4 regions of the Pedococcus soli genome follow, and region 4 is predicted to be linked to each of the others. Evidence: predicted binding sites of a transcription regulator. Region 4 holds the regulator's gene; each other region holds the start of a gene.
What was found. Region 4 encodes LexA, which represses DNA repair genes until DNA is damaged. Its sites were predicted from a motif close to TCGAACANNTGTTCGA; they were not measured.
Positions count from the first base shown of each region.

Region 1: a site for LexA is predicted at 1,867-1,882, ahead of ruvC (crossover junction endodeoxyribonuclease RuvC). Genes of this name have one in related genera too.
Region 2: a site for LexA is predicted at 1,831-1,846, ahead of ACYVKF_RS19325 (HNH endonuclease signature motif containing protein). Genes of this name have one in related genera too.
Region 3: a site for LexA is predicted at 2,775-2,790, ahead of ACYVKF_RS16305 (HNH endonuclease signature motif containing protein). Genes of this name have one in related genera too.

Region 1 is NZ_BAAGSF010000006.1:380,934-385,361, forward strand. It holds gene ruvB (Holliday junction branch migration DNA helicase RuvB) at 1-615, opposite strand, end outside; gene ruvA (Holliday junction branch migration protein RuvA) at 622-1,224, opposite strand; gene ruvC (crossover junction endodeoxyribonuclease RuvC) at 1,221-1,826, opposite strand; gene ACYVKF_RS17105 (YebC/PmpR family DNA-binding transcriptional regulator) at 1,961-2,722, opposite strand; gene pdxT (pyridoxal 5'-phosphate synthase glutaminase subunit PdxT) at 2,719-3,339, opposite strand; gene ACYVKF_RS17115 (GNAT family N-acetyltransferase) at 3,384-3,911, shown strand; gene pdxS (pyridoxal 5'-phosphate synthase lyase subunit PdxS) at 3,931-4,428, opposite strand, start outside.
Region 2 is NZ_BAAGSF010000006.1:848,909-853,336, forward strand. It holds gene glnA (type I glutamate--ammonia ligase) at 158-1,582, shown strand; gene ACYVKF_RS19325 (HNH endonuclease signature motif containing protein) at 1,854-3,485, shown strand; gene ACYVKF_RS19330 (VOC family protein) at 3,632-3,988, shown strand; gene ACYVKF_RS19335 (exo-beta-d-1,3/1,6-glucosidase) at 4,082-4,428, opposite strand, start outside.
Region 3 is NZ_BAAGSF010000006.1:218,972-223,399, forward strand. It holds gene glgA (glycogen synthase) at 1-741, shown strand, start outside; gene ACYVKF_RS16295 (hypothetical protein) at 809-982, shown strand; gene ACYVKF_RS16300 (hypothetical protein) at 1,103-1,276, shown strand; gene ACYVKF_RS16305 (HNH endonuclease signature motif containing protein) at 1,295-2,767, opposite strand; gene ACYVKF_RS16310 (hypothetical protein) at 2,921-3,688, opposite strand; gene ACYVKF_RS16315 (ABC transporter ATP-binding protein) at 3,721-4,428, shown strand, end outside.
Region 4 is NZ_BAAGSF010000006.1:982,070-986,497, reverse strand. It holds gene ACYVKF_RS19880 (FdhF/YdeP family oxidoreductase) at 1-1,886, opposite strand, end outside; gene lexA (transcriptional repressor LexA) at 2,171-2,896, opposite strand; gene ACYVKF_RS19870 (LysM peptidoglycan-binding domain-containing protein) at 3,146-3,544, shown strand; gene ACYVKF_RS19865 (CHAP domain-containing protein) at 3,609-4,428, opposite strand, start outside.

The DNA of each region.
Region 1 (4,428 bases), 600 kb from region 4:
CGTCACGAGGTCGTCGGTGGCGTAGAAGTCGAGGTGGCCGGTGAAGCCGAAGCGGTCGCGCAGGGGCGCCGGGAGCAGCCCGGCTCGGGTGGTCGCGCCCACCACGGTGAACGGCGGCAGCTCGAGCGGGATGGCGGTGGCCCCGGGTCCCTTGCCGACGATGACGTCGACGCGGAAGTCCTCCATGGCGAGGTAGAGCATCTCCTCGGCCGAACGGGACATGCGGTGGATCTCGTCGAGGAAGAGCACCTCCCCCTCGGTCAGGGAGGACAGGACGGCCGCGAGGTCGCCCGCGTGCTGGATGGCCGGGCCGCTGGTGATGCGGATCGGGCGCTCGAGCTCGGTGCCGATGAGCATGGCCAGCGTGGTCTTGCCGAGGCCGGGCGGCCCCGAGAGCAGGACGTGGTCGGGCGGGGTGCCACGACGACGGGCGGCCTCGAGGACGAGCGAGAGCTGGTCACGTACCCGCGTCTGCCCCGTGAACTCGCTGAGCCGGCGGGGCCGCAGGGCCATCTCGACCTGGCGCTCATCGGTGTTGCCGGCGGGGTCGACGACCCGGGCCGTGGCGTCGAGGGAGGAGTCCTCGTACATCTCGGAGGAGAAGCCGTCAGCCATCACCCGTCACCGCCCCAGCTCGCGCAGGGCGGCGCGCAACATCTCGGAGACGTTCGGCGACGCCGGCGCCGCAGCAGCCACGGACGACACGGCGTCCTCGGCCTGCTTGCCGGAGTACCCGAGCCCCGTGAGGGCCTCGGTCACCTGGTCGCGCCACGACGGACCCGACGCGACGGGCGCGCTGGGCGTCGCGCCCGCTGCACCCGACGGGAGGCCGATCTTGTCGCGCAGCTCCAGGACGATGCGCTCTGCGCCCTTCCTGCCGATGCCGGGGACCTTGGTCAGGGTGGCGAGGTCGCCTCCGGTGACCGCGGCGCGCAGCCGGTCGGGGGCCAGGACCGACAGCATCGCCAGGGCCAGCCGGGGCCCCACGCCGGAGACGGTCTGGACCTGCTCGAAGATGTCGCGCTCCTCGTCGGACGCGAAGCCGTAGAGCGTGAGCGAGTCCTCGCGGACGACCAGGGTCGTCGCCAGGGTGGCTTCGCGGCCGAGGTGCTGGGCCGAGGCCGTGGCCGGCGTGGTGTGCAGCAGCATGCCGACTCCCCCGACCTCGACGACGACGCGGTCGAGACCGATGTGCCTGACGGATCCACGGACCGAGGCGATCATCGTGACACCGCCGTCCTGCGGGAGCGGGCCTGCGTGCCGGGGACGGCTGCGGAGCCCTCCGCGGCGCGGGTCGCGACCGCCTTGAGCCGGGCCCGCTCGGACGCCGCGGCCAGGGCGAGCCGCTGGTCCCCGCCGCCACGCCAGTGGTGGCAGATCGCCAGCGCCAGGGCGTCGGCGGCGTCAGCGGGCTTGGGTGCCACCTCGAGCTCGAGGATCCGGGTGACCATCGCCGTCACCTGGGCCTTGTCAGCCCGGCCGGAACCGGTCACGGCCGCCTTCACCTCGGTGGGTGTGTGCGTGATGAGCGGAAGCCCGCGGCGCGCGGCGGCGAGGAGGGCCAGGGCGGAGGCCTGCGCGGTGGTCATCACGGTCGGGACGTGGTCGGCGGCATACACGCGCTCGAGGGCGATGGCATCGGGCTGGAACCGGTCCAACCAGGCATCCATCTGGTCCTGCAGGTAGACGAGCCGCTCCCCCGTGTCGCGGTCCCCGGGGGTGCGCACGACACCGACGGCGACCATCGTCAGCCGGTTGCCGCGACCACTGTCGACGACACCGAGGCCGCATCGCGTGAGGCCGGGGTCGACACCGAGTACGCGCACTCCACTGCTCCCTCCGAGGTGACGTCCGGGGCCGGGGCATCCGAACACGTGTTCGGGTGAACGCTACACGGACGACGCCCCGCCTCCCCCGCAGCAACACGCGGGGAGGACGGGGCGTCCGTGGGCGGGAGGGGTCAGTCCTCGTCCTCGTCGAGCTCGGCCAGGACCTCGTCGCTGATGTCGCCGTTGGCGAAGACGTCCTGCACGTCGTCGGAGTCCTCGAGGGCCTCGATGACGCGGATCATCTTGCGGGCACCGTCGGCGTCGAGCGGCACCTGGAGGTTCGGCACCCAGGAAGCCTCGGCGGAGTCGTAGTCGATGCCGGCGTCCTGGACCGCCTTGCGGACGGCCACGAAGTCGCTCGCCTCGGAGATGATCTGGAAGGAGTCGCCGAGGTCGTTGACCTCGTCGGCGCCGGCCTCCAGCACGACCTCGAGGATGTCGTCCTCGGACATGTCGCCCTTGGGCACCACGACGACGCCCTTGCGGTCGAAGACGTAGGAGACCGAGCCGGGCTCTGCCAGCTGCCCACCGTTGCGGGTGAGCGCGGTCCGGACCTCGGCGGCAGCGCGGTTGCGGTTGTCGGTCAGGCACTCGATGAGGACGGCGACACCACCGGGGGCGTAGCCCTCGTAGGTGATCGTCTCCCAGTCGGCCCCACCCGCCGTCGCACCGGACCCGCGCTTGACCGCGTTGTCGATGTTGTTGTTGGGGACCGAGGTCTTCTTCGCCTTCTGGATGGCGTCGTAGAGCGTCGGGTTGCCGGTGACGTCACCACCACCGGTGCGGGCCGCGACCTCGATGTTCTTGATCAGCTTGGCGAAGAGCTTGCCGCGCTTGGCATCGATGGCAGCCTTCTTGTGCTTCGTGGTCGCCCACTTACTGTGGCCACTCATTCCATGCCCTCCAACAGGTAGTCACGCACGATCTGCACGAACAGTCCGTGGACCCGGTGGTCACCACTCACCTCCGGATGGAAGGAGGTGGCCAGCAGGGGCCCTTGACGGACGGCGACGATCCTACCGGCGGCCGGTCCGTCCTCCACACGGGCCAGCACCTCGACCGCCTCGCCGGCCTGCTCGACCCAGGGCGCACGGATGAAGATGGCGCGCACGGTGTCGTCGAGACCGGTGAAGTGGATGTCCTCCTCGAAGGAGTCGACCTGTCGCCCGAACGCGTTGCGCCGCACGGTGATGTCAAGGCCACCGAGCGTCTGCTGGTCGGGTCGGGCGTCGGCGATCCTGTCCGCCAGCATGATCATGCCGGCGCAGGAGCCGTAGGCCGGCATGCCCCCCGCCAACCGCTCGCGCAGGGGTTCGTGCAGGTCGAACGCGCGGACCAGCTTGTCCATCGTCGTCGACTCACCCCCGGGGATGATGAGGGCGTCGACCTCGGCGAGCTCCCGCGGGCGGCGCACGGTGGTGCCGTGGGCACCCGCCTCCTGCACGGCATGCAGGTGCTCGCGGACGTCTCCCTGGACGGCGAGGACACCGATGGTGGGCTGGGCTGTCACGACGCGAATGCTACGGGCGGCCGGTGCGGCCCTAGCGTGGGGGCATGACCGGCGACCTGACCATCCGTCCACGGACCACCGAGGACCTGCCCGTCCTGGCCGACGTGCTCGCCGCCCAGCGGGAGCACAGCGACTACCCGCAACGCTGGCCGCTGCCGATGCCCGTCGAGGAGTTCCTCCACCGGTCGAGCGAGCTGCGGTCCTGGGTGGCCGAGCTGGACGGAGCCGTCGTGGGGCACGTCGCCGTGGCAGCGGTGGTCCCCGGTGACATGGCGACGGTGTGGAGCGCCGGTACCGGCCGCCCGCTGGACGGGCTCGCGGAGGTGTCGGTCCTGTTCATCGACCATGCCGTCACGGGGCGCGGTGTCGGTGCGGCCCTGCTGGCGACGGCGGTGGGGTTCATCCGCGACAGCGGCAGGACCCCGGTGCTCGACGTGGTGCAGGAGACGGAGAACGCCGTGCGGCTCTACGAACGCAGCGGCTGGCAGGTGGTCGGCGAGGCGAGGCCGCCGTGGCTGCCGGCCACCCACCGCCCGGTGCTCCTGATGACGCTTCCCGACGGCGGGGCCTGAGCCCCGCCGTCGGTTGACTTCACCAGCCGCGCTCGGCCAGGCGGTGCGGCTCGGGGATCTCGTCGACGTTGAGGCCGACCATGGCCTCGCCGAGACCGCGCGAGACCTTGGCGATCACGTCGGGGTCGTCGAAGAACGTGGTGGCCTTGACGATCGCCTCGGCGCGCTGGGCCGGGTTGCCGGACTTGAAGATGCCCGAGCCGACGAAGACTCCCTCGGCGCCGAGCTGCATCATCATCGCGGCGTCGGCAGGGGTGGCGATGCCGCCGGCGGTGAAGAGGACCACGGGGAGCTTGCCGGCCTCGGCGACCTCCTTGACGAGGTCGTACGGGGCCTGCAGCTCCTTGGCCGCGACGTACAGCTCGTCCTCGGGGAGGCCGTGCAGCCAGCGGAGCTGGTCGCGCAGCTTGCGCATGTGGGTGGTGGCGTTCGAGACGTCGCCGGTGCCGGCCTCACCCTTGGAGCGGATCATCGCCGCGCCCTCGGTGATGCGGCGCAGGGCCTCGCCGAGGTTCGT
Region 2 (4,428 bases), 130 kb from region 4:
CGAAAGTCTATGCGCCCACCCGGTAGCAGGCGCAGGGGGTGTAACACCCACGAAACATTCGGGTCATGGCCGGGCAACCTCGACCCGTTAGGGTCGACGACGACAGCGTTTCAGTCATGGGCGGATCCCCTCCGTCCCACCAACAGGAGGCCCCAATTTGTTCAGCAATGCTGACGAGGTCCTGAAGTTCATCAAGGACGAGGACGTCAAGTTCGTCGACGTGCGCTTCTGCGACCTGCCGGGCGTGATGCAGCACTTCAACGTGCCCGCCAAGAGCCTGGACGCGGACTTCTTCAAGGAGGGCCAGATGTTCGACGGGTCCTCGATCCGCGGGTTCCAGGCCATCCACGAGTCCGACATGAAGCTGGTCCCGGACCCGACGAGCGCGTACCTCGACCCGTTCCGCAAGGAAAAGACGCTCATCCTCAACTTCTCCATCGTCGACCCGTTCACCGGCGAGGAGTACTCCCGCGACCCGCGCAACATCGCCGCGAAGGCTGAGGCCTACCTCAAGTCGACCGGCATCGCGGACACCGCGTACTTCGGCGCCGAGGCCGAGTTCTACGTCTTCGACGACGTGCGCTTCGAGACCAAGCAGAACGCCAGCTACTACTACATCAACTCCATCGAGGCCGCGTGGAACACCGGTCGCGAGGAGGAGGGTGGCAACAAGGGGTACAAGACCCGCTACAAGGGCGGCTACTTCCCCGTTCCCCCGACCGACCACTTCGCCGACATGCGCGACGAGATGTCGCTCGCGCTCGAGGAGGCGGGCCTGTCGGTCGAGCGCGCCCACCACGAGGTCGGCACCGCCGGACAGCAGGAGATCAACTACCGCTTCAACACGCTGAAGCAGGCCGCCGACGACGTGCTGAAGTTCAAGTACATCGTCAAGAACGTCGCCTGGGAGGGCGGCAAGACGGTCACCTTCATGCCGAAGCCGATCTTCGGTGACAACGGCTCGGGCATGCACTCGCACCAGTCGCTCTGGAAGGACGGCGAGCCCCTCTTCTACGACGAGCGCGGCTACGGCGGCCTGTCGGACCTGGCCCGCTGGTACATCGGTGGCCTGCTCAAGCACGCCCCGGCGCTGCTCGCGTTCACGAACCCGACGGTGAACTCCTACCACCGCCTGGTCCCCGGCTACGAGGCCCCGGTCAACCTGGTCTACTCGGCCCGTAACCGCTCGGCCTGCATCCGCATCCCGATCACCGGTGACAACCCGAAGGCCAAGCGCGTCGAGTTCCGCGTGCCGGACCCGTCGGCCAACCCGTACCTCGCGTTCTCCGCGATGCTGATGGCCGGCCTGGACGGCATCAAGAACCGCATCGAGCCCCCGGAGCCGGTGGACAAGGACCTCTACGAGCTCCCGCCCGAGGAGCACGACGCCATCGAGCAGGTCCCCGGCTCGCTGCCGGCCGTCCTGGACGCGCTGGAGGCAGACCACGAGTTCCTGCTCGAGGGTGACGTGTTCACCAAGGACCTCATCGAGACCTGGGTCGAGTGGAAGCGCAAGAACGAGGTCGACCCGATCCGCTTCCGCCCGCACCCGCACGAGTTCGAGATGTACTTCGACATCTGAGCGAGCCTGCGAGCCAGATGTCGAACGAAAGCGCAGGGACATCTGAGCGAGCCTGCGAGCCAGATGTCGAACGAAAGCCCAGGGACATCTGAGCGAGCCTGCAGCCGAACCACCTTCGCGAACGCGGACCCCACCTCGGGGTCCGCGTTCGTCGTGTGTGCCGGGTCAGCTCGTCACCGATCCGGCATCGATCGACGAATTCGGTTCTGCTCACGGCGAATTCGCTCCTGAACCCCTTCCCCAACTGTTCGAACACGTGTACGATAGAGGTATGTCGGTCAGCCCGCTCACCGCCGACCCGGACACCGATCCGGACGGTGGCTGGGGCGTGCGGAACCAAGCGTTGTGGGAGCGGACCGCTGCCGTTGCGGGTCGGTTGAACCGCGCGCAGGCCGAGCTGGTCGACATCATCGACGAGGTCATGACCGACCGGCACTGGGGCGAGGGTGGGTTCAAGTCACCTGAGCACTACCTCGTCGTCCGCGCCGGCCTGTCCCATGCCCACGCCGCTGACATCGTCGCCGTGGCCAGGCGACGCACCGAGCTCACCGACGCAGCTGTGGCGCTGGAGGCCGGGGAGCTGTCCCTGGACCAGGTCGCCGTCCTGGCCCGCCACGTCCCCGTCACCCACCAGGCCTCGGTCACCCAGTTCGCCCGGAACGCGACGGTGACCCAGTTGCGCCGAGCCGTGGCCCGCCACGCGTTCGCCGCCCCCGCACCGGCCGCACACGCCGCCCAAGGCACCGATGCAGCGGGCAGCGATCTGCCCGTCGAGCCGCACACGCTGGGGTTCGGCGACCTGGACGCCGCCGCCCTGCCGTCCACCGCCTTCGAGTCGGCCGCCGAGCAGCGCGCCTGCGCCAAGCCCGACCTGGCCATGTCCTACGACGCCGACGGCCGGTTCCAGCTGCGCTACTCCGCCCCCGCCACCATCGGCGCGCTGGTCGAACAGGCCGTCAAGGAAGCCAAGGACGCCCTGTTCCTGCGCCACAAGGCCGCCAGCACGGCCAACGCGGAAGCGACCGCGATCTCCACCCCGGCGGCTGGCGAGTCCCGTCATGCCGGCGCCGAAGTCGACGACCGCTACGCGGGCTTGCCGAGCTACGCCGACGCCCTCGAGGAGATGGCCACCCGATCACTTGCCTCGGTCACCTCCACCAGCCGGTCGGCGCACTACCGGGTCTACCTGCACCTCGACACCGACGGCGCCTGGGTCAACGGCGGGCACGCCATCCCCATGCGCCTGCTCGGCCGGTTCATCAGCGACGGCACCGTCCAACCCGTCTGGGAAACCGAAGGACGCCCGGTGTCCGTCGGGCGAGCGATGCGGATCCTGCCCCACCGCACCCGCCGCCTCATCACCGACCGCGACCGAGGCTGCCGATTCCCCGGCTGCCCCACCACCGGGTTCGTCGAGATCCACCACCTCCAGGCATGGGCCGACGGCGGCCCCACGAACACCGACAACCAGATCAGCCTCTGCACCACCCACCACGACGGCATCGACCGCGGCGACTACACCATCACCGGCGACCCCACCCACCCCGACGGACTCACCGTCACCAACCGGTACGGGCTACCCATCCGACCACCCCGACCCCACGAGACCGCCCCACCACCAGGCGGTGACCCACCCGTCCCCGCAGGCACCTACCAACCACCCAGCGGCGGACCCACCACCTGGAACGACCTCGCCCTCCCCTCCGACCACGAGCTCACCCACGGCACGCCACCCGGCAACACCGTTGGCTCCATCCCGAGCCCGAGAAGAACGCGCTCACGGACCAGCGGCCGCAGGACGAAGTCACACGGAACAGGACTCGTGATCGTCTCCGACGGACTCATCCCCTGGGAGACCGACCCACCCACGACACCCGGAGAACGCCCCTGGTCCACGCCCTGAGTACCGGGGCCCCATCCGTCGGGGCGCACGAGGCAGCACGCCGACGGGCGAGCGCACGGATCGTGATGCGGACCCCGACACCTGGGGTGCCGGATCGCTGGCCTATTCGGACGCGAAGTGTCCGCAACCGTCGATACCGTGCGGGCATGGCCATCGCCCGATACCCCAGCATCGTCCTCGACTGCCCCGACGCCGCGACGCTCGCCGCCTTCTACGGCACCCTCCTCGACTGGAAGGTGACCGACTCGGACGGCTGGTTCGAGGTGCGGGCGGAGTACGGGCAGTGCATCTGCTTCCAGACGGTCGAGAACTACCGCGCGCCGATCTGGCCCGGTCAGGACGTGCCGCAGCAGATGCACCTCGACGTGGTGGTCGACGACCTCGACGTGGCCGAGGCCGAAGTGCTCGAGATCGGCGCGACGAAGCACGAGCACCAGCCGGGCACGACGTTCCGGGTGTTCCTCGACCCGGCCGGTCACCCCTTCTGTCTCTGCCTCAGCTGAGCCACCCGACCCCGACGCCCGTCCTCGGACGCTCGGCCACGGATGCCCGACGCTCGACGCACAAGCCCGCCCCCGGACGCCCGGGACAGCCCGTCAGCCCGTCAGCCCGAACGCCGCGCGGAGCAGCACCTCGTCCCGCGACGACGGCCCCACGAGCAGCTCGAACCCGCCGGGCTCGACGACCCTGCGACCCGAGGCGTCCACGATCGAGCAGGCCGACACCGGCACCGCCACGTCCACCGTCACCGAGGCACCCGGCTCGACCCGCACCTGGGTGAACGACTTGAGCTCCTTGTCGGCCCAGCTGGCCGACGTCACGAGGTCGCGCACGTAGACCTGGACCGTCTCGAGGGCCGGCCGAGATCCCTTGTTGGACAACGTGACTCGACCTGAGACCGCCCCGTCGCCCGCAGCCGGCACCGAGACCGAGTCGGCGTCGA
Region 3 (4,428 bases), 760 kb from region 4:
GACGTCCTGCGCAGCTACCCCGGCATCGACCCCGATCGGGTCAAGGTGGTGCACAACGGGATCGACTCCGAGCTGTGGTCGCAGCACGAGGACCTCGACGTCGTGCGGCGCCACGGCGTCGACCCGGACAAGCGCTCGGTCGTCTTCGTCGGGCGCATCACCCGGCAGAAGGGGCTCCCCTATCTCCTGCGTGCAGCCGCGCAGCTGCCCCCCGACGTGCAGCTCGTGCTGTGTGCCGGTGCGCCGGACACGCCGGAGATCCTGGCCGAGGTCGAAGGCCTCATGGACGAGCTCAAGGCCACCCGCGAAGGCGTCGTGTGGATCGCGGAGATGCTGCCGCGCGCCGAGGTGATCGCGCTCCTGTCGGCGGCAACGGTGTTCGCGTGCCCCTCGATCTACGAACCGCTCGGCATCGTCAACCTCGAAGCGATGGCGTGCGAGCTCGCCGTCGTCGCGACGGCGACCGGGGGGATCCCGGAGGTGGTGGTCCACGGTGAGACGGGCTGGCTGGTGCCGATCGAACAGCACCAGGACGGCAGCGGCATCCCGCTCGACCCGCAGAAGTTCGTCGACGACCTCGCCGCCGCCCTCACCGAGGCCGTGAGCGACCTTTCTCGCGCCGAGCAGATGGGCCTGGCCGGCCGCAAGCGTGCGGTGGAGTCCTTCTCGTGGGCCAGCATCGGCGAGCAGACGCTGCGCGTCTACGAGGACGTCCTCGCCCGCCGAGCCGCCACCGACTGAGGTCGCGCGGATGTGCTGGTACCAGTTTCCGACCTTGCGTGGACCCGTCCCGCACCAGGCTCGAATCGTGGCCGATCTGCGCAAGTACTCAGTGGTCGAGCGTGAGCGTGGATACCTCCTGGCGCGGCTTCCGGAGGGCGTCACGGTGACCAAGGACATCGTTGACCGGTACCTGACGGGCACTCGACTGCGGCTGCGCGAGGTGCGTGAGGATGACATCGTCGTCACCCGCAAGCTGTGACACAAGGTCCGACTCAGTGACGGACCTGCTGCGATCGCCTGCACCAACTTCTACCTGGACGACCAGGAGTGGGCGGCCCTCGCTTCGCTGCCGCGTAGGACGCTCCACAAGAAGCGGCACGTGGTCACACGGGACGGTTGGTGTGTTGCGATCGACGAGCACGACGACGGCAGCCTCGTCGCCGAGATCGACGATGGCGACGAACCGTCCGATGAGGTACCCCATCGGCTCGACGTCGTTCGCGACGTCACCGAGGACGAAGCCCGGACCGGGTCGGGCGTCGCCCGCGGTTGACATCGCCCCGCGGTCACTTCAGTGGTTGCCCCAGTTGGTGCGGATGAGGCCGCGGTCGGGGTTGTCGGGGTCGTTGAGCCAGGAGATGGTCTGCGCTGCTGGTGGTGGGGCGAGGCTGAGCCCGGGTGGGGGTGGTGTGCCGTGGGTGGCCTCGTGGTCGGAGGTGAGGGCGAGGTCGTTCCAGCTGATGGGTCCGCCGCTGGGTGGTTGGTAGGTGCCTGCGGGGACGGGTGGGTCGCCGTCTGGTGGTGGTGCGGTCTCGTGGGGTCGGGGTGGTCTGATGGGGAGCCCGTACCGGTTGGTGACGGTCAGGCCGTCGGGGACGGTGGGGTCGCCGGTGATGGTGTAGTCGCCGCGGTCGATGCCGTCGTGGTGGGTGGTGCAGAGGCTGATCTGGTTGTCGGTGTCCGTGGCTCCGCCGTCGGCCCATGCCTGGAGGTGGTGGACCTCGACGAACCCGGTGGTGGGGCAGCCGGGGAACCGGCAGCCGCGGTCGCGGTCGGTGATGAGGCGGCGGGTGCGGTGGGGCAGGATCCGCATGGCCCGCCCGACGGACACCGGTCGCCCTTCGGTTTCCCAGACCGGTTGGACCTGCCCGTCGCTGATGAACCGGCCGAGCAGGCGCAAGGGGATGGCGTGCCCGCCGTTGACCCAGGCGCCGGTCGTGTCGAGGTGCAGGTAGACCCGGTAGTGCGCCGACCTGCTGGTGGAGGTGACCGCCGCGAGGGAGCGGGTGGCCATCTCCTCGAGGGCGTCGGCGTAGGTCGGCAACCCGGCGTAGCGGTCGTCGACGGGGGCAGCCCGGCCAGTCCGGGTGGGGTCGCTGGCGTCACCGCTGTCGGTGTCGCGGCGGCGCAGGAACAGTGCGTCCTTGGCTTCCTTGACGGCTTGTTCGACCAGCGCGCCGATGGTCGCGGGGGCGGAGTAGCGCAGCTGGAATCGGCCGTCGGCGTCGTAGGACATGGCCAGGTCGGGCTTGGCGCAGGCACGCCGCTCAGCGGCCGACTCTGCCTCGTCCGCGGCCTCCCCTGTCTCAGCCATCGGTTCCGGGGCGGCGAAGGCGTGGCGGGCGACGGCTCGGCGGAGTTGGGTGACGGTCGCGTTGCGGGCGAACTGGGTGACCGAGGCCTGGTGGGTGACCGGGACGTGGCGGGCCAGGACGGCGACCTGGTCCAGGGACATCTCCCCGGCCTCCAACGCCACAGCTGCGTCCGTGAGCTCGGTGCGTCGCCGGGCGACGGCGACGATGTCAGCGGCGTGGGCATGCGAGAGGCCGGCGCGGACGACGAGGTAGTGCTCGGGTGACTTGAACCCGCCTTCGCCCCAGTGCCGGTCGGTCATGACCTCGTCGATGATGTCGACCAGCTCGGCCTGGGCGCGGTTCAACCGCCCCGCAACGGCAGCGGTCCGCTGCCACAATGCTTGGTTCCGCACGCCCCAGCCACCGTCCGGAGCGGTGTCCGGGGCCGTGGCGAGTGGGCTGGTCGACATACCTCTATCGCACAGGTGTTCGAAGATGGTGGAAGAGTTCTCCACACCCAAGAGATACGAATTCGCTGACAGCAGAACCTGATTCGCCATCCAGTCAACGCGCACCTTCGGCCGTCGAACGTGGCGGGCGAGCCCGCCCGGAGGAGTGTCCTCCTAAGCCGGTCGCCAGCCGGCCAGCACGGCGCACGCGGCGTTCGTGGCGTCGGCCAGCGCGTGGTCGGCCGCCCGCTGCAACCTGAGCAGCAGCGAGTGCCGGGACGCTGCCGTGGCGGCGTTCAACGCCCCGTCACCGGTCTCGATGGCGACGTCGACGACGTGGCCCACCGTCCCGGCGAGGGCGATCACCTGAGCCGCTCGTCCCGGGAGCCCGCCGGGCAGGCCCCACCGCCCACCGAGCGCGGCATCGGCCATCTCCCGCGCTGCCGACCGGGCGAACGGCTGTCCCCCGAGGGCGTCGAGGTGCTCTGTGGCCACCCGCAGATCCTCGCGCAGGTGCCGCTCGAGCTGCGACGCCTCGAGCGCCTCGATGCGGTGGCGGGGGACCGGTTCGGAGTCGTATGCGGTCCAGTCCACCCGGGTGCCCACGTCCAGCCCACCGCGGGCGTCGTCCCCGAACGACGAGATCGACGGCACCAGCATCCCGCCGAGGGCTGGGACGAACACCGCCTCCCCTCCGCCTGCGGCGGCGCCCAGGGCGTCGGCCGACGCGCGGGGGAGTCCGGCGAGGTCGCCCGGAGCGGGCAGGGAGACGAGGAGCGCCTGCTCGCCGAGGTCGCGCCATACGGACAGGCGGTCGAGGTCGCCGTCGACGTGGTCGATGTCGGGCAGGGCCCGCCGCACCGCGTCCTCCAAGGGCGAGCCGGTCGCCCACGCGTGCGTGGTCCACAGCGAAAGGCGCACGGAGGCAGGGAGTTCGGGCACCCGATCATGCTAAGCCGATAGGGTCCGGTGCCATGAGTGACGTCCTTGAGTTCGCCGGGGTGAGTGTGGTCCGCGGCCACACGACCCTTCTCGACGACCTCACGTGGGAGGTCGAGGAGGGCCAGCGCTGGGTCGTCCTCGGGCCGAACGGCGCGGGCAAGACCACGTTGCTGCAGCTGGCCTCGGGCCGGATGCACCCCACGCGCGGCGTCGCCGGCGTCCTGGGCGAGGTGCTGGGCGCCGTCGACGTCTTCGAGCTCCGACCCCGGATCGGCCTGGCCTCCGCCGCCCTGGCCGAACGCATCCCCAACGACGAGGTCGTGCACAACGTCGTCGTGACCGCCTCGTACGGCGTGGTCGGGCGGTGGCGCGAGACGTACGAGAACTTCGACCACGCCCGGGCCTTCGAGCTCCTCCAGGCCCTCGGCGCCGACCACCTCGCCGACCGGACGTACGGCACGTTGTCGGAGGGTGAGCGCAAGCGGGTGCAGATCGCGCGCGCCCTGATGACCGACCCCGAGCTGATGCTCCTCGACGAGCCCGCGGCCGGTCTCGACCTCGGCGGTCGCGAGGACCTGGTCCGCCGGCTCGGCGAGCTGGCGGGCGACGTCGACGCCCCCGCGCTGGTGCTGGTGACCCACCACGTCGAGGAGATCCCCCCGAACTTCACCGACGTGCTGCTCCTGCGCGAGGGCCGGATCGTCGCGCAGGGCCCGGTCGAGATCACCCTGACCGAGGAG
Region 4 (4,428 bases):
ACGAACTCGGCCTTGCCGGTCTTCGTGTCGAACGTCCGGGTGTCGCGCGGCGGGTGCGGCATGATCATGCCGCCCGGCTTGCGGACGTTGACCTCGTAGTCCTCGCACCCGGGGACGACCTTGGCGATGTGGTGGCGGATGGCGCGGTAGTCGTCGCGCATCGCCTTCCACTGCAGGCCGTACCGGTCCCCGAGCGTCGCCTCGGCGATGCGGGTGACGATGTCGACCTCGGACTTGAGCTGGGGGCTGGCCGGCTCCAGCGGGCCGCGCGACGCGTGCACCGAGCACGTGGAGTCCTCGACCGAGATCCACTGGGCCCCGCTGGCCTGGATGTCCTTCTCGGTGCGGCCCTTGGTGGGCAGGATCAGGGCGGTCTCGCCGCAGACGAGGTGGGAGCGGTTGATCTTGGTGGACACCTGCACGGTCATGCGGACCTTGCGCATCGCGGGGATCGCGATGTCGGTGTCCGACACGGCCTGCACGAAGTTGCCGCCGAGCCCCATGAAGAAGTGGACCTTGCCGTCGCGCATGCCACGCAGGGAGTCCACGACGTCGAGGCCGTGCTCACGCGGCGGGTCGAAGCCGAACTCCTTCTGGAGCGCGTCGAGGAACGTCGCCGGGGGCCGCTCCCAGATGCCCATGGTGCGGTCGCCCTGGACGTTCGAGTGGCCGCGGACGGGAAGGAGGCCCGCCCCCTCACGGCCGATGTTGCCCTGTGCGAGGGCGAGGTTGACGACCTCCTTGATGGTGGCGACCCCGTTGCGGTGCTGGGTCAGGCCCATCGCCCAGCAGTAGACCGTCCGGGTCGACCCGCGCAGCATCTCGGCAGCCTGGGTGATGAGCTCACGGGACAGCCCGGTGACCTCGACGACCTGGTCCCAGTCGACGGCGCGGACGTGGTCGCGCCACTGCTCGAACCCCGTCGAGTGGGTGGCGATGAACTCGTGGTCGAGCGCGTCCCACTCGACGAGCAGCGACCCGATCGCCTGGAACAGCGCGAGGTCGCCGTTGACCTTCACCGGCAGGTGCAGGTCGGCCATCGCCGTGCCGTGGCCGACGACGCCCTTGGGCTTCTGCGGGTTCTTGAACCGCACGAGCCCTGCCTCGCGCAGCGGGTTGATCGAGATGATCTTGGCGCCGTTCGCCTTGGCGATCTCGAGGGCGGACAGCATTCGCGGGTGGTTCGTGCCGGGGTTCTGGCCGGCGATGACGATGACCGAGGCCGTGTGCACGTCGTCGAGGGTGACGCTGGCCTTGCCGATGCCGATGGACTCCTGCAGCGCGATGCTCGTGGACTCGTGGCACATGTTCGAGCAGTCCGGCAGGTTGTTGGTGCCGAACGCGCGGACGAACAGCTGGTACGCGAACGCCGACTCGTTGGAGGCGCGGCCCGAGGTGTAGAAGGTCGCCTCGTCCGGACTCGCGAGCGAGCGCAGCTCGGCGCCGATGAGGTCGAACGCCTCGTCCCACTCGATCGGCTCGTAGTGCGTCCCGCCCGGACGCTTGACCATCGGGTGGGTGATGCGGCCCTGCTGGCCGAGCCAGTGCTCGGTGTGGGCGTCGAGCTCGGCGATGCTGTGCTGGGCGAAGAACTCGGGGGTGGCCCGGTCGCGGGTGGCCTCCTCGGCGACCGCCTTGGCACCGTTCTCGCAGAACTCGGCCGTGTGCCGGTGACCGGGATCGGGGTCCGGCCAGGCGCAGCTCATGCAGTCGAAGCCCTCGGCCTGGTTGAGCTTGAGGAGCGTCTGGGCCGTCCGCTTGAGGCCCATGTGGTCGATGGAGCGCTTCATCGACACCGCCACCGCCGTCGGACCGGCGGCGTGGTCCTCCTGGCCCTTGACCACCAGGTCGGCCTCGGAGTAGTCGCTCTCGTCGTGCTTGCCCATGCGTGAACCTCGTTCTCCGGGTGCCTGGCGTTGCCGGGCGCGTGCCGCGCGGGCCCCGGTCCGGAACCTGCGCCTTCACCCCGAACGTACCCAGTCCCACCCGAACCATGCGCGCCCGGGATGCCCGATCCCCGGTGACCACCCGTGTGCCGCCGCGGGGGTCGGTCCACGGCGGCACACGGGGGAGCTGGGGGAGGGCGGCCGGGGCGCGGCCTCGGTAGCGCTCGGCAGGGCTCGGTAGAGCTCAGTCGGCCCGGACTCGGCTGGGTGGGTCCGGGCGCGGCTCAGACTCGGCGCAGGACCGCCGTGACCTTGCCGAGGATCGTGGCGTGGTCGCCGTCGATCGGCTCGAACGCGTCGTTGTGCGGCATGAGCCAGACCTTGCCGTCCTTGCGCTTGAACGTCTTGACGGTCGCCTCGTTGTCGAGCATCGCCGCGACGATGTCGCCGTTGTCGGCGGTCGGCTGCTGGCGCACGACCACCCAGTCGCCGTCGCAGATGGCGGCGTCGATCATCGACTCGCCGACGACCTGGAGCAGGAAGAGCTGCCCCTCGCCCACGATCTGCCGGGGCAGCGGGAAGACGTCCTCGACGGTCTCCTCGGCGAGGATCGGCACACCGGCGGCGATCCGGCCGAGCACCGGGACGTACGACGCCTCGGGACGCCGGTCGTTCATCCCCGTCTCGTCGAACACCGCCGTCTCGTCCTCGACGCTCGCCCCACCGCGGTAGCCGCGCATGTCGGCCGTCGAGTCGGGGGAGACGACCTCGATCGCGCGAGGGCGGTTGGGGTCGCGGCGCAGGAAGCCCTTGCGCTCCAGGGTGGACAGCTGGTGGGCCACCGAGCTGGGGGAGGTGAGACCGACGGCCTCACCGATCTCGCGCAGGCTCGGGGGGTACCCGCGGCGGTCCACCGAGTTGCGGATCACCTCGAGGACCCGGCGCTGGCGGACGGTCAGACCGTCACCCCGATCGCGGTCGGGGAGCTCCTTGACGTTGTCCTCGCTCATGCCGTTTCCTCGTTTCCGCAGGTCAGGTGGCGTATGCCGCCGTGCTCAGTGCTGTGACGGGTGGGACTGTCAGTGGCCTCTGGTGTGCTGTGAGGCATGAACACAGCGTATGGCGTTCGAACGTCAGTGCCAAACATGTGTTCGAGGCGTGTCTTGAGAAGTTCGAACATGCGTGCTAGAAATCAGCCTAGAGGAACTTCGTACAACCGTTCGAAGGGCTTCGGCCACCTGACCACCACGGAGGACCAGATGAGTGCAGCAGTTGCTTGGGACGTCGCCCCCGCCCCCGTGCGGATGCCCGTTCGGCCCGTGCGCCCGCAGCTCGTCTCGGTGCCCACCGGTGAGGACGTCGTCATCCGTCCGGCGGCGCCGTTGCGGCTGACCCGCGCCGGCCGCCTGGCGATCACCGTGTCCGTGGCCATCACGGCGGTGGTCCTCGCGATCAGCCTGCTCTCGGGGGGCGCGTCCGCAGCGGTCATCGACCACTCGACGACGGTCCAGTCCGGTCAGACCCTCTCCGAGGTCGCGTCGGCCCAGCTGCCGCAGCTGCCGGTCACCGAGGCCGTCGCCCGCATCCAGGTCGCCAACGACCTGACGGGGTCCAACGTCCACGCCGGGCAGACGCTGCTCATCCCGGCCGCCGGCTGAGCGAGGTCACCCCACCCATCACCCGGCATCGGGCGGCGCGGAGAGATCTCCGTGTGAGGGGCGCTCAGGGTTTCGGCGTGATCTTCGGTAGGGCCTTCACGGCCTTGATGTGTCGGTACTTCAACGCCCCGGTGGTGGTGGCGCGGCTGAGGGCGACGTGGTCGACGAGGACCGGTTCACTCAGCTCGGCGATCGGCATCGAGGTCGAGTAGTAGGCGATCCCGCCCCTCATCCGGTACACGACGCCCTTGGTCGTCCGGAGCATCGTCGTGTCGGCAGGCACCGCTCGCAGGCGGTTGTAGGCGCCGCCGTCACCGGCCCGGTCGATGGCCACCTGGTCGACGATCGTCGTGGCCTTGCTTCCGCCGACGTTCGCCCATGCCGAGACGTGGATCGGGGCGCCGCCGGCCATCCGGTAGATCTCCGCCCGCTGCGCGCCCTTGATGAACGTCCCGTCGGGGATGGTGGCCGGCAGGGTGGCGAGGGCGCTGGCCGAGACGGCCATCGTGGCCTTGGCACCGCCGAATGCTGCCCACGTGCTCACGTAGACCGGTGTGGTCCCGACCAGCCGGTAGATCTGCCCGTTCTCCCGGACCTTGAGGAAGCTCCCGGATGCCGGTGGCTGGTAGGGCTGGTCCTTGAAGTGCAGGAAGTTGCTGGGCCAGTTCGCGTCGCCGCGCGGGATGGTCATCCGGGAGGAGTAGCCAGTCCAGGCCGAGTCCGACACGACGATGTAGGAGCTCGTGACCTCTTCCACGTACCCCACGTGGCCGTTGCCGGGCGCGTAGTGGCTGCCGTAGTTCCACTGGGCGATCGCCCCGGTCTTGGCCGTCTGGTCGACCTTGATGCCGCGGTTGCGGGCGCTGGTGGCCCAGCTGCCGCCG